DNA from 4 places in the Sporosarcina sp. resist genome. Region 4 is predicted to be linked to each of the others. Evidence: riboswitches for the same ligand, from Rfam matches in the RefSeq annotation. Region 4 holds a riboswitch; each other region holds the start of a gene.
What was found. Region 4 has a riboswitch for S-adenosylmethionine ahead of H7992_RS00200 (methionine ABC transporter ATP-binding protein). Riboswitches for the same ligand answer to the same signal wherever they lie in the genome.

Region 1 (3,125 bases), 1.2 Mb from region 4:
TTACAATTACAAATCCAAGGTACAAAAAAACAGTGTAGCACATTCAATGTGCTACACTGTTTAATTTGAAAATTATGCAATCGGTCCGCCTTTAAGCGTAATCTCTTCAGAAACCATACCGAATTTTTTAAAGTTTTCATGGAACATGTTTGCCAATTCATTTGCTTTTACATCGTATGCTTCGCCGTCTGCCCATGCATTGCGCGGGTTCAACACTTCTGTTGGAACACCTTCAATGAATGTAGGCATTTCGAGGCCGAATACGCCGTTAGTTTCTGTTTCAATGTTGTTCAATTCTCCAGCAAGAGCTGCCTGTACCATAGTGCGTGTGTATTTAAGATCCATACGCTTACCAACGCCGTAGACACCGCCAGTCCAGCCTGTGTTAACAAGGAATACTTGTGCATCATGTTCATCAATTTTCTTCCCAAGCATTTCAGCGTATACTGTCGCTGGAAGTGGAAGGAAAGGTGAACCGAAGCACGTTGAGAACGTTGCTTCAGGTGATGTGATACCACGCTCAGTTCCGGCAAGCTTCGAAGTGAACCCGCTTAGGAAGTGATACATTGCTTGTTCTTTTGTTAACTTCGAGATTGGAGGTAGCACGCCAAACGCATCTGCCGTTAAGAATACAATCGTTTTCGGATGACCAGCAACAGAAGGGTCAACGATGTTATCAATTGCTTGGATAGGATAAGCTGCACGCGTGTTTTCAGTTAATGAACCATCATCGTAGTCAGGAATGCGTGTTTCCGGATCGACGACAACGTTTTCTAGTACGGAACCAAAACGAATTGCACCAAAAATTTCAGGTTCTTTTTCTTGTGATAAATTAATACATTTTGCATAGCAACCGCCTTCGATATTGAAGACACCAGTGTCAGACCAGCCATGCTCGTCATCGCCGATTAATTTACGGTTTGCATCTGCCGAAAGTGTTGTTTTACCTGTTCCAGAAAGACCGAAAAATAGGGCAACATCACCGTCTTCACCAACGTTTGCCGAACAGTGCATCGGCATAATTCCATTTTCAGGAAGTAAGTAGTTCATGATTGAGAAGATTGATTTTTTCATTTCGCCAGCGTATTCAGTTCCACCGATAAGAACAATACGTTTTTCCATTGATACGATAATGAATGTCTCTGAATTCGTACCATCGACCACAGGATCAGCTTTAAATGAAGGAGCCGAAACGATTGTAAATTGTGATTCATGTTGTACTAGTTCTTCTTCAGTTGGGCGGATGAACAAGTTGTGAACAAACAGGTTATGCCATGCAAATTCATTCACAACTTGAATGGATAGTCGTGAAGCTGGATCTGCGCCTGCAAAACCTTTGAAGACGAACAGTTCGTCTTTTGTTCTCAAATGAGTAATTACTTTATTATATAATGAATCGAAAATTTCAGAAGAGATTGGACGATTGACGTTGCCCCAATCGATTTTGTCTTTGGAGGACGCTTCCTCAACAATGTATTTGTCCTTAGGTGAACGACCTGTATATTTGCCTGTCTGAGCTGTAACCGCTCCGTCTGATGTCAATTGAGCTTCACCACGTGAAATCGCTTTTTCAACAAGTTGTGGAACTGAAAGTTGAACTTTTACATTTTTCCCAGAAAGAAGTTTGTTGAGGTCATCACTAATTTTCGCAGATATCATAAGTATGTACCGTCCTTTGCATATAGTCCCAATCAATTGGGTGTCATCACATTATTGAATTAGTATAACACATTAAGAATAATAATCTATACTAATTCAAACCTCAAGGATTTATACGCAAAATGGGTAAAAAGATTTGACATGCAACAAGATTTTTCGTAGCATATATAGTTGAACGGATACTCTTATCCCGAGCTGGTGGAGGGGTCAGGCCCTATGAAACCCGGCAACCTGCACAGACGTTTTGTCTGCGCGAAGGTGCCAAACCTGTAGCAAGGCACAGTCCTTGTATGATAAGAGTGAAAGGTGCTTATGAAATCATGCCTTTCCTCATGTATTATTACGTGAGCGAAGGGCTTTTTATATGATATCGCCCTTAATCCTCGTGTATAGAGCTCGCAATGGCTTGTAGTCTTTTCATTTAGAAAAGACTCTACATGGGACATATGAGTACCGTATCAATCTCGTAGGATATAAGGAGGAAATAACATGACAAATCGCCGACTATTTACTTCAGAATCGGTAACTGAAGGACACCCGGACAAAATGTGTGACCAAATTTCGGATGCTATTCTAGATGCTATATTGGCAGAAGATCCAAATGCACGTGTTGCATGTGAAACGACAATTACAACAGGACTTGTCCTCGTTGCAGGAGAAATTACGACGACAACATATGTCGATATCCCGAAAGTTGTGCGTGAAACTGTTAAAGAAATTGGTTATGTACGCGCGAAATACGGATTTGATTGGGAAACATCTGCAGTTTTGACTGCGATCGATGAACAATCAGCCGACATCGCTGCAGGCGTTGACCAAGCACTTGAAGCGCGTGAAGGTTCGATGACAGATGATGAACTTGAAGCAATTGGAGCTGGTGACCAAGGTTTGATGTTCGGTTACGCTTGTAATGAAACACCGGAACTGATGCCGTTACCAATTAGCCTAGCTCATAAATTATCATTCCGACTTGCACAAGTACGCAAAGATGAAACCCTTACGTATCTGCGTCCAGATGGAAAAACACAAGTGACTGTTGAATATGATGAAAACAATAAACCAGTACGCATCGATACAATTGTTATTTCAGCGCAACATCACCCTGAAATAACACTTGAGCAAATTCAGCGTGATATTAAAGAATTCGTCATAAACCCGGTTGTACCAACTGATTTAATCGATGAAGACACGAAGTACTTCATCAACCCAACTGGCCGCTTCGTAATAGGGGGACCTCAAGGAGATGCAGGTCTTACTGGCCGTAAAATCATCGTTGACACGTACGGTGGTTATGCGCGTCATGGCGGCGGTGCGTTTTCTGGGAAAGATGCGACGAAAGTGGACCGCTCGGCTTCATATGCGGCACGTTATGTTGCGAAGAACATTGTCGCTGCAGGACTTGCAGATCGATGTGAAGTGCAACTTGCTTATGCAATCGGTGTTGCACAACCTGTATCGATTTCTAT
Region 2 (3,125 bases), 530 kb from region 4:
CACCAATGATTAAAGGCACCGTCTATCATAACTTAGCTCTCCCTATGGAACTTCAAGGTAAAAAATTGCCTGAACAGGATGCCATTAAAATTCTAGAAGACGTCGGATTAGATGTGCAATTTTTACATCGTAAAACCAATGAATTATCCGGTGGTCAGCGTCAAAAAGTATCCATTGCTCGCACACTAATCAACCGCTCTGAAATCCTATTACTGGATGAAATCACATCCGCCTTGGACCGAACATCTTTACATGAAATCGAAGAATTAATCGTCAAGATTAACCGGGTGTATGGCACAACCATCATCTGGATAACACATAATTTAGAACAAGCCTTATCAATTGGAGATTACACTTGGGTTCTAATGAATGGTCAAGTCATTGAAACTGGCGAAAGTGACTTATTGAAATCACCAACAAATGAATTTGTGAAGCAGTTTGTGCAAGGAGGCGTAGAATGAGCTATCTTACGTTATCCATTACACTTATATTTGTAATCATACCTTTACTACTATCAAAGACTCTACGTTTAGATTTGGAAAAAGACACAATCATTGCGACAATTCGGTCCATTATCCAATTGCTTATGGTCGGCTATATTCTTAAATTTGTCTTCGATTCTGAAAACATATTGTACATTTTGTTAATGGTTACATTAATGATTGCAGCGGCAACACAAAACACCCGTAAGAAAGGAAAAGCAATCAAGGGAATCACTTGGAAAATCGCGGTCACATTACTTTTTGTAGAAGTACTAACCCAGAGTATTCTACTAGGCTTTCAAATCGTACCGCCAACCGCACAATACATCATTTCAATTAGCGGCATGGTGATTGGCAACTCAATGGTGCTATCAATCCTATTCCTTAACCGGTTCACAGCTGAGATTGAAACGCATCGTGATGAAACCGAACTCATCCTTTCTCTCGGTGGAACGCCAAAACAGGCCATTCATAGACAACTCATCAACGCAATCAAGGCAAGCATGATCCCGACAATCGAAAGTCAGAAGACAATGGGCTTGGTTCAACTTCCAGGTATGATGAGTGGTCAAATCATCGCAGGTGCGGACCCCATCCAAGCGGTTCAGTTCCAATTGCTCATCATATTCCTATTATTGACGACCGCTGCAGTGACAAGTGTATTGCTTGGCTTTTTATCATATCCAAGTCTATTCAATCAACGGATGCAGCTGCTGAAAGACAGATTTTAATAATTCGCTCTTGTTTTATTTTCCATGTCATGATAAAGTTATTGAAATTGTTCTTTTCACATAATTCCATAATTTGATTCTTATCAAGAGAGACCGAGGGATTGGCCCTATGACGTCTCAGCAACCAGCCTGTTCAGGTACGGTGCTAATTCCTTTAGGTGTTCATTTCCCTAGAAGATAAGAAGATAGTCTACGATATTTCGGGGACCCTCTTCTTATAGAGGGTCCCCTTTTGTAATCTAAAAGAAAAGGGTGACTACAATGACAAAACAAAGTTTGAATACAATCCTAGTCCAATTAGGCAACAACAGTGATCCGAAGACGGGCGCTGTCAACCCTCCGATTTATTTATCAACTGCGTACAAACATAAGGGGCTCGGTCAATCGACTGGCTACGACTACACACGGACAAAAAATCCAACCCGCTCCATATTGGAAGATGGAATTGCAAACTTAGAGAGCGGTGATGCAGGGTATGCATGCAGTTCTGGTATGGCGGCGATTCAGCTTATCTTAACGCTGTTCCGTCCTGGAGATGAATTGATTGTCCCAGAAGATATTTACGGTGGCACATATCGCTTGCTCGAACAGTATTCCGACGTTTATTCAATCGGTACAACGTATACGAGTTTCGCCGATGTGAACGAGACCGAAAAGTTGATCACTTCGAAGACAAAAGCGCTCTTCATAGAAACACCGACCAATCCACTCATGCAAGAATTTGATATTCGGCAGTATGCAGAACTGGCTCAAAAGCATGATTTACTGTTGATTGTTGACAATACATTTTTAACGCCTTATTTCCAGAGACCGATTGAATTCGGGGCTGACATTGTCATGCACAGCGCAACGAAATATATCGGTGGACATAACGATGTCCTCGCGGGACTTGTCGTTGCAAAAGGTGAAAAACTTTGCGAACAACTTGCCGCCAACCATAATGCTATCGGCGCAGTCCTCTCCCCTTCCGATTCTTGGCTAATCATCAGAGGGCTGAAAACACTGCATTTAAGAATGAAACAGCATGATGAAAACGCGAAAATAATCGTCAATTATTTGAAAGATGAACCACTTGTTACGGACGTTCTCTATCCAGGAAAAGGTGGAATGCTATCATTTCGGCTGAACGATAGTGAATCGGTCGGGCCATTCCTTGAAAATCTGCAGCTCATTACATTTGCGGAAAGTCTTGGTGGAGTGGAAAGTTTCATCACTTACCCTGCAACGCAAACACATGCCGATATTCCTCGTGAAGAACGAATACGACGTGGCGTCTGCGACCGACTTTTACGTTTCTCTGTCGGAGTCGAAAAGGCTGACGATTTGATCGCAGATTTGAAGCAAGTGTTTGCAACTTTGAATAGCGGGGTGCTACAACGATGAGTTTGAATAAAGAACGGTTGGAAACGACTATTATCCATGCTTCGACCCGCGGAGATTACGAACAAAAAACAGGTGCTGTCAACGTTCCTATCTACTTATCTTCAACGTTCCATCAGGAAAGCTTCGATGCATTCGGGCCGTATGATTATAGCCGTTCGGGCAATCCAACGAGGGATGCGTTGGAAAAAACGATTGCCTCACTAGAAGGCGGTTCGCGCGGATTGGCCTTCGCTTCCGGAATGGCTGCCATCTCAGCTACATTTATGCTCCTTTCTTCGGGTGACCATATCGTGGTTACCGAAGATGTCTACGGCGGCACATACCGATTCGTAACCGAGGTATTACCGAAATTCGGTATCGACCATACTTTTGTAGATCTAGCGAATGTAGATGAAACCGCACGTGCAATCCGTCCAAATACAAAAGTGATCTATATTGAAACACCATCCAACCCGCGTTTGGGCATTACAGATATTGAAGCGATAGTTGACCTTGCAAAATTGAATGACTGTCTAACGTTTCTCGACAA
Region 3 (3,125 bases), 920 kb from region 4:
CGTCCAGGTACCAATAGGCGCCCAGGTGTTTTTTCTGTTATAATGGCGAAAATGGAGGCGTTGCGGTATGGGATTAGTTTATTACGGTTATCCAAAGTGCGGGACATGCAGAAAAGCAAAAAAATGGCTTGAGACGAACAACTTGGACTTTCAGGAAGTGAACATAGCGGAAGCTCCTCCTTCAGTAGAAGAACTTGGCAAAATGATTGCGGCATCGGATTTGGAGTTGAAAAAGTTTTTCAACGTTAGTGGGACGAAATATAGAGAGCTAAACTTGAAAGACAAATTGCTCACAATGACAGATGAAGAGAAAATTAGCTTGCTGTCATCTGACGGTATGTTGATTAAGAGACCAATTGTCTTCGGTGATGGTAAGGTGACTGTCGGATTCAAGGAAGAAGAGTTCGACAAAGTATGGACTAACTGATTTCCTATCTTGTCTTTATTCGAGAAATATGACAGAATTGAAGAGAATGAAACTATTTATTTGGAGGGATACGGAATGAGCACACCAAAAGATCTGCGTTATTCTGAAGAGCATGAATGGGTAAAAGACGAAGGTGGTAACTACCGCATCGGTATTACTCACTTTGCACAATCTGAACTAGGCGATATCGTATTCGTTGAACTTCCATCTGTCGGAGATGACATCAAAGCGGACGAGCCTTTCGGAAGCGTTGAATCTGTTAAGACAGTATCAGAACTTTATGCACCAATCAGCGGAAAAGTAATTGAAGTGAATGAAGGACTTGAAGACAGCCCTGAATTTGTCAATGAATCACCGTATGAAAATGCATGGATGATCGTTGTTGAACCTTCAAATGTTTCTGAACTGGATGAACTTATGTCAGCTGAAGCGTATGAAAAAATGACTGTCGGAGAATAACTAAGACAAGGCGCCGGTACTTTTTCGGCGTTTTTTGCATCTTTATATAAAAAAGAGCGAAGGAGGGGCCTCTTGTGTCGGATGAAAGAGTAATTATCGTCGAGGGCGGTTCGGATAAGAAACGTTTGGCACGAATACTTGTTGAGCCTGTCGAAATTATTTGTACGAACGGCACAGTAAGTCCTTATCGGCTTGAAGAATTGCTTGCACCTTACGAAGAACATGAACTATTTGTCTTCGTTGATGCGGATGAAGATGGAGAAAAGACCCGTGTTTTATTCAAAAGAGAGTTCCCGGCAGCAATCCATTTGTACACAGAAAAGGTTTATCGGGAAGTGGAGACGACCCCATACAAAGTGTTGGCTACAATACTACAAGGTGCGGATTTTAAAATCAGACCGGAATTTCTAATTTAAAGGATGTAGAATTAATGGAAACTTGGACACGCGAACAATGGGAGATGGCTTTGAAAGAGTCTTCAGTGGCAGCGTTTTATTTATATACACCAATGTGTGGAACTTGTGCAGTCGCATCTAAAATGATGGAAGTTATTACCGTCATGAGACCGGGAATACCAATCGGGAAAGCAGATTTGAATTACGTACAAAATATTGCAATTGACTATGAAATCGAAAGCGTTCCTTGCCTTCTTATACAAAAGGATGGCGTTTTAACCCATAAAATTTATGCATTTCAATCAGTACCGTATCTACTTGAAGAAATAGATTGACAATAGATATGGAACTTTGATATACTTCGTCTTAACATTCAATTGAATAGGTCACTCTTATTAAGAGAGGTGGAGGGATAGTGCCCTGCGAAGCCCGGCAACCGTCACGTAAGTGAAATGGTGCCAAGTCACACAAAGCATACGCTTTGAAAGATGAGAGATTGGACAACGTTTATTTTCGATAACGTCAAGCCTTTCTGCCCGTCTGCAGGAAGGCTTTTTTGTATTGAAAAGCGGAAGGCGCCGCTCAGCCCCGACAGGCACAAGTCAGATTGCGAAGGGGGCGTACCTAAGCCACCACAGCGAACTGCCTTGTGACCCGAGGGGGTGGCGCCTGAAGCTAGACAAAATTAGTAACAAAACAATTTTTCTGAGGTGAAAAAAATGATTTATTTAACGGATATAAATAAACGATACGGTGAAGGGCCAGGCAGTATTTCAGCAGTCGAAAATGTATCGCTTGAAATTACTGACGGTGAGATTTTTGGAGTCATCGGCTATAGTGGGGCAGGAAAAAGTACGTTGATTCGACTACTGAACGGTCTTGAAATGCCAACGTCAGGTAGCGTTAAAATAGGAAGTCTAGAAATATCAGCAATTAAAGGGAAAGAGCTAAGGGAAGCACGACAAAAAGTGAGTATGATTTTCCAACACTTTAACTTACTGTGGTCTAGAACAGTGAAGGAGAATATCGCTTTCCCTCTTGAAATCGCGGGTGTACGAAAAGCCGAGCGTGATAAGAAAGTGGCGGAACTGATTGAATTAGTTGGTTTGGCTGGTCGCGAAAATGCATATCCATCCGAATTGTCTGGAGGTCAGAAACAGCGCGTAGGGATTGCTCGTGCGCTTGCAAACGACCCTGAAGTCCTTCTTTGTGACGAAGCGACTTCAGCCCTTGATCCAGAAACAACGGATTCAATACTAGACCTTCTAACAGGAATTAATGAACGACTTGGACTGACAATTGTGCTTATCACACATGAAATGCACGTTATCCGGAAAATTTGCCACAGAGTTGCAGTTATGGAGGCAGGGAAAGTTGTTGAGTTGGGAGATGTCCTGGATGTGTTCCAATCACCGAAGGAACCGATCACAAAGCGGTTTGTCTCTCAAGTGACGGAACCCGTGGAGGCGAAGCAGGCAATGGCGCATATTAAGGAAGAATTTCCTGCCGGCACGCTTATCAAGCTTGTATTTGTAGGGGAGCGGACAGAACAACCTGTCCTCGCAAGTCTTATTCGGAAATTCACTGTCGATGTGAATATCGTGCAGGGAAACATATCCCATACACATGGCGGGGCATACGGCACACTGATACTTCAGTTGCTTGGAGATTCCTCAATCATTGAGGAAGCAATTCAATACCTCAATGAAAATGATGTTCAGACGGAGGTGATCGGTAATGATTGAAAACCTTTTTCCGAATGTCGACTGGACTAAAATGTGGGAAGCAACAGTGGAAACACTCTATATGACTGCGGTTTCTACATTGTTCACTTTAGTTATTGG
Region 4 (3,125 bases):
GATACAATCCAACAAATACTAGCGGCAGTGCCATTCCGATTGAGGTCCAGATACCTTTATTTGTACCAACAAAAAGCACTTGAATGAGTAGACTAACGGAATAGATGAATAAATAAAACGCGAGTGTCGTTGCACGTAATGTTTCTTTTTGCATAGCTGTTCCTGCAAAGTAGAGCAAAAGCGGCGGACCTGGCATGCCAATTCCTGTCGTCAATGTACCGGATAATCCGCCAACAACAAAGTCCCCACGTTTAGTTCTCTTAATTCGAAGGTTCAGGACAAGCAGCAGTGTTAGCAAAAGAAGAACAATGCCTATGCCCGTTTTCAATTTGTTGATATCCGCCGAAATGAACAAAATGATACCAATTGGCAGTCCAGATAAGCTCCCGATTATCAACTTTTTTAATAGGTCTGTATCCACATCTTTACGTATTTTAGCAATAAGTGCGCTCGAAATAACAAGCGACAAAACTAGGTTTATCTGAATGGCCTCCATCGGATTGAAAATCATGAGTAGAAAAGGTGTCGCCATGATCGAAAAACCAAATCCTGTACTTGTCTGTAAAATGGACGCAAAAAGTATAATGCTAATAAATATAAAAATTGTCATTCTCACACCGCTTTCTCTATCACTTTAAGTGTATCAGAATTCTGAAATTGTTTACGACTATTAGTAATCTGAATTATTTTACTTTAGTAAATTCATTGACTTTACCTAATTTGCACACTAGAGTTAGATTCAATTCTTGCAACAATCGAATAGCACTACATCACTTTCTTATCCAGAGAGATCGAGGGACAGGCCCTATGACATCTCGGCAACAGGTTCATGACCAATGAACACTGTGCCAACTCCTACAGACGCGTATGCGTTTGGAAGATGAGAACGAGATGGCTTCTTTTATTAGAATCCTTCTTTTTCTTATCTATTTTAAGAAAAAGAGGGATTTTTTTCGTTCTTACAACTATCTAGCTTCAGCGGCCAGATGCTCGGGGTCACAAGTCATTTTGCTAGTTGCATCCGTTGTCCGCACAGAATTAACGAAGTACTTAGGGGGTCAATACATGATTGAATTTAAAAATGCATCCAAGACGTTCGCCCTTGGGAAGCGTGAGGTACATGCGGTAAAAGATGTTTCTCTTTTCGTTGAAAAAGGTGAAATTTTCGGCATCATCGGTTTTAGCGGCGCTGGAAAAAGCACATTGCTACGGTTAGTAAATATGCTTGAACGCCCGACTTCAGGCTCTGTTTTCATTCGAGACATCGACGTCAGTACATTATCCTCAAAAGATTTACGGACGCAACGTCGCAACATCGGCATGATTTTTCAGAACTTCAACTTGCTGAACTCACGGACAGTTGCAGGAAACATCGCGTATCCTTTGAAACTTGGCGGAATGCAAAAAAAAGCAATTGCGGAACGCGTCGAGGAATTATTGGACTTCGTTGGCCTGGCCGATAAAGCTAAAGATTATCCGGACCAACTATCAGGAGGGCAAAAGCAACGCGTAGGTATAGCCAGAGCACTCGCCACTTCACCAGACATCCTAATCTGTGATGAAGCCACATCTGCACTAGATCCTGATACGACCGCCGATATACTGCGGTTGTTGAAAAAGGTGAATAAGGATTTGGGTATTACAATCCTCCTTATCACACATGAAATGCATGTTATTCAAACAATTTGCGACAAAGTAGCGGTCATGGAAAATGGAGAAGTAATCGAAACAGGTGATGTTTTTGAAACATTTACTGATCCTCAACATTCGACAACACAACGATTCATCCAATCCGTGCAGCAGGATCTACCTTCAGAAAAATTGATTAATGAGTGGCAATCAAAAGGTGGTACCAAGTTATATCGAGTTATTTTCAAAGGAGATATTGCAAGTGATCCTGTTCTTTCAAAAGTTACACGTAAACATGATGTTGATTTCAACATCGTTTACGGTTCAGTTCGAGAATTACAGGAACGATTTTTTGGCAATCTACTTGTTTCATTTGAAGGAGAAACGGATGCTGTAAGCCATGTATTAAAAGAACTTGAATTAATTGTAGACATAGAGGAGGTCCTACAAGATGAACGTTGATTGGCTTACATTTTGGCCCCGGATTGTAGAAGCAACCGGTGAAACACTGATCATGGTAATCGCCACTCTCGTTTTTGGTTCCATTTTTGGAATTGCAATTGGCCTGCTATTATTTGTCACTAGGCAAAATAATATTTTGGAAAACAAACTTGTTTCTCAAATATTAAATATAGTCATTAACATCGTTCGGCCTGTTCCGTTCATCATCTTCTTAGTAGCCATTTCACAACTGACAAGATTAGTTGTCGGGACAACAATCGGAACCGCAGCAGCCATTTTTCCGATGACAATTGTTGCAACATTCGTCATTGCCCGAGTTGTTGAAAATAACTTGGTCAGCATTGATCCTGGCGTTATTGAAGCAGCACAGGCAATGGGTGCAAGCCCTCTTCGGATTATCTTCACGGTTTTGATACCAGAAGCATTGGGTCCACTTATTTTAGGACTTACCTTCGTTTCCGTCAGTCTGATCGATTTCTCGGCAGTTGCCGGAACAGTTGGCGGCGGAGGTCTTGGACATGTCGCGATGACATACGGTTATCAACGGTTCGACGGTAGTGTCATGCTCGTTACGGTCGTCATTTTAATCATCATGGTGCAATTAGCACAATGGCTTGGCAATACACTTTCTAAAAAAATCATGCGTCGGTAATCTGGGAAAAGTGCAAGATGCCTGGAGCTAGACACTGTTCCAGGTCAAAGAATCTTATACTTAATAATCTTTAAAAAATACAATCATTCAACTAAAAGGAGACGAATTAAATGAGGAAATTATGGTTAGTAAGTTTAGCAGTATTAACTGCTATTGTACTCGCTGCTTGCGGCGGGAAAGAAAGCGGAAATAGTGATACAGTCAAAGTGAAAATTGGTGTCAACGGTGCAGATGGTGTCCAATGGCCATTGCTGAAAGAAAAAGCGGCAAAAGAAGGAATTGAAATCGAACTTGTCGAATTCGCAGATTACACATTGCCAAATAATGCACTTGCACAAGGCGATATCGACTTAAATGCATTCCAACATTTCTCGTTCCTATC

Region 1: it holds a riboswitch for S-adenosylmethionine, as region 4 does, so the genes downstream of both, metK (methionine adenosyltransferase) here and H7992_RS00200 (methionine ABC transporter ATP-binding protein) in region 4, are expected to answer to the same signal.
Region 2: it holds a riboswitch for S-adenosylmethionine, as region 4 does, so the genes downstream of both, H7992_RS02860 (methionine biosynthesis PLP-dependent protein) here and H7992_RS00200 (methionine ABC transporter ATP-binding protein) in region 4, are expected to answer to the same signal.
Region 3: it holds a riboswitch for S-adenosylmethionine, as region 4 does, so the genes downstream of both, H7992_RS04805 (methionine ABC transporter ATP-binding protein) here and H7992_RS00200 (methionine ABC transporter ATP-binding protein) in region 4, are expected to answer to the same signal.

The regions. Positions count from the first base shown of each region.
Region 1 is NZ_CP060287.1:1,200,648-1,203,772, forward strand. It holds gene pckA (phosphoenolpyruvate carboxykinase (ATP)) at 73-1,659, opposite strand; SAM riboswitch class I at 1,842-1,959, shown strand; gene metK (methionine adenosyltransferase) at 2,149-3,125, shown strand, end outside.
Region 2 is NZ_CP060287.1:575,552-578,676, reverse strand. It holds gene H7992_RS02870 (ABC transporter ATP-binding protein) at 1-461, shown strand, start outside; gene fetB (ABC transporter permease) at 458-1,213, shown strand; SAM riboswitch class I at 1,291-1,397, shown strand; gene H7992_RS02860 (methionine biosynthesis PLP-dependent protein) at 1,475-2,596, shown strand; gene metC (cystathionine beta-lyase) at 2,593-3,125, shown strand, end outside.
Region 3 is NZ_CP060287.1:968,189-971,313, forward strand. It holds gene H7992_RS04785 (arsenate reductase family protein) at 68-427, shown strand; gene gcvH (glycine cleavage system protein GcvH) at 503-886, shown strand; gene H7992_RS04795 (toprim domain-containing protein) at 961-1,302, shown strand; gene H7992_RS04800 (thioredoxin family protein) at 1,317-1,616, shown strand; SAM riboswitch class I at 1,671-1,776, shown strand; gene H7992_RS04805 (methionine ABC transporter ATP-binding protein) at 2,001-3,026, shown strand; gene H7992_RS04810 (methionine ABC transporter permease) at 3,019-3,125, shown strand, end outside.
Region 4 is NZ_CP060287.1:44,216-47,340, reverse strand. It holds gene H7992_RS00205 (sulfite exporter TauE/SafE family protein) at 1-610, opposite strand, end outside; SAM riboswitch class I at 776-887, shown strand; gene H7992_RS00200 (methionine ABC transporter ATP-binding protein) at 1,066-2,091, shown strand; gene H7992_RS00195 (methionine ABC transporter permease) at 2,081-2,743, shown strand; gene H7992_RS00190 (MetQ/NlpA family ABC transporter substrate-binding protein) at 2,854-3,125, shown strand, end outside.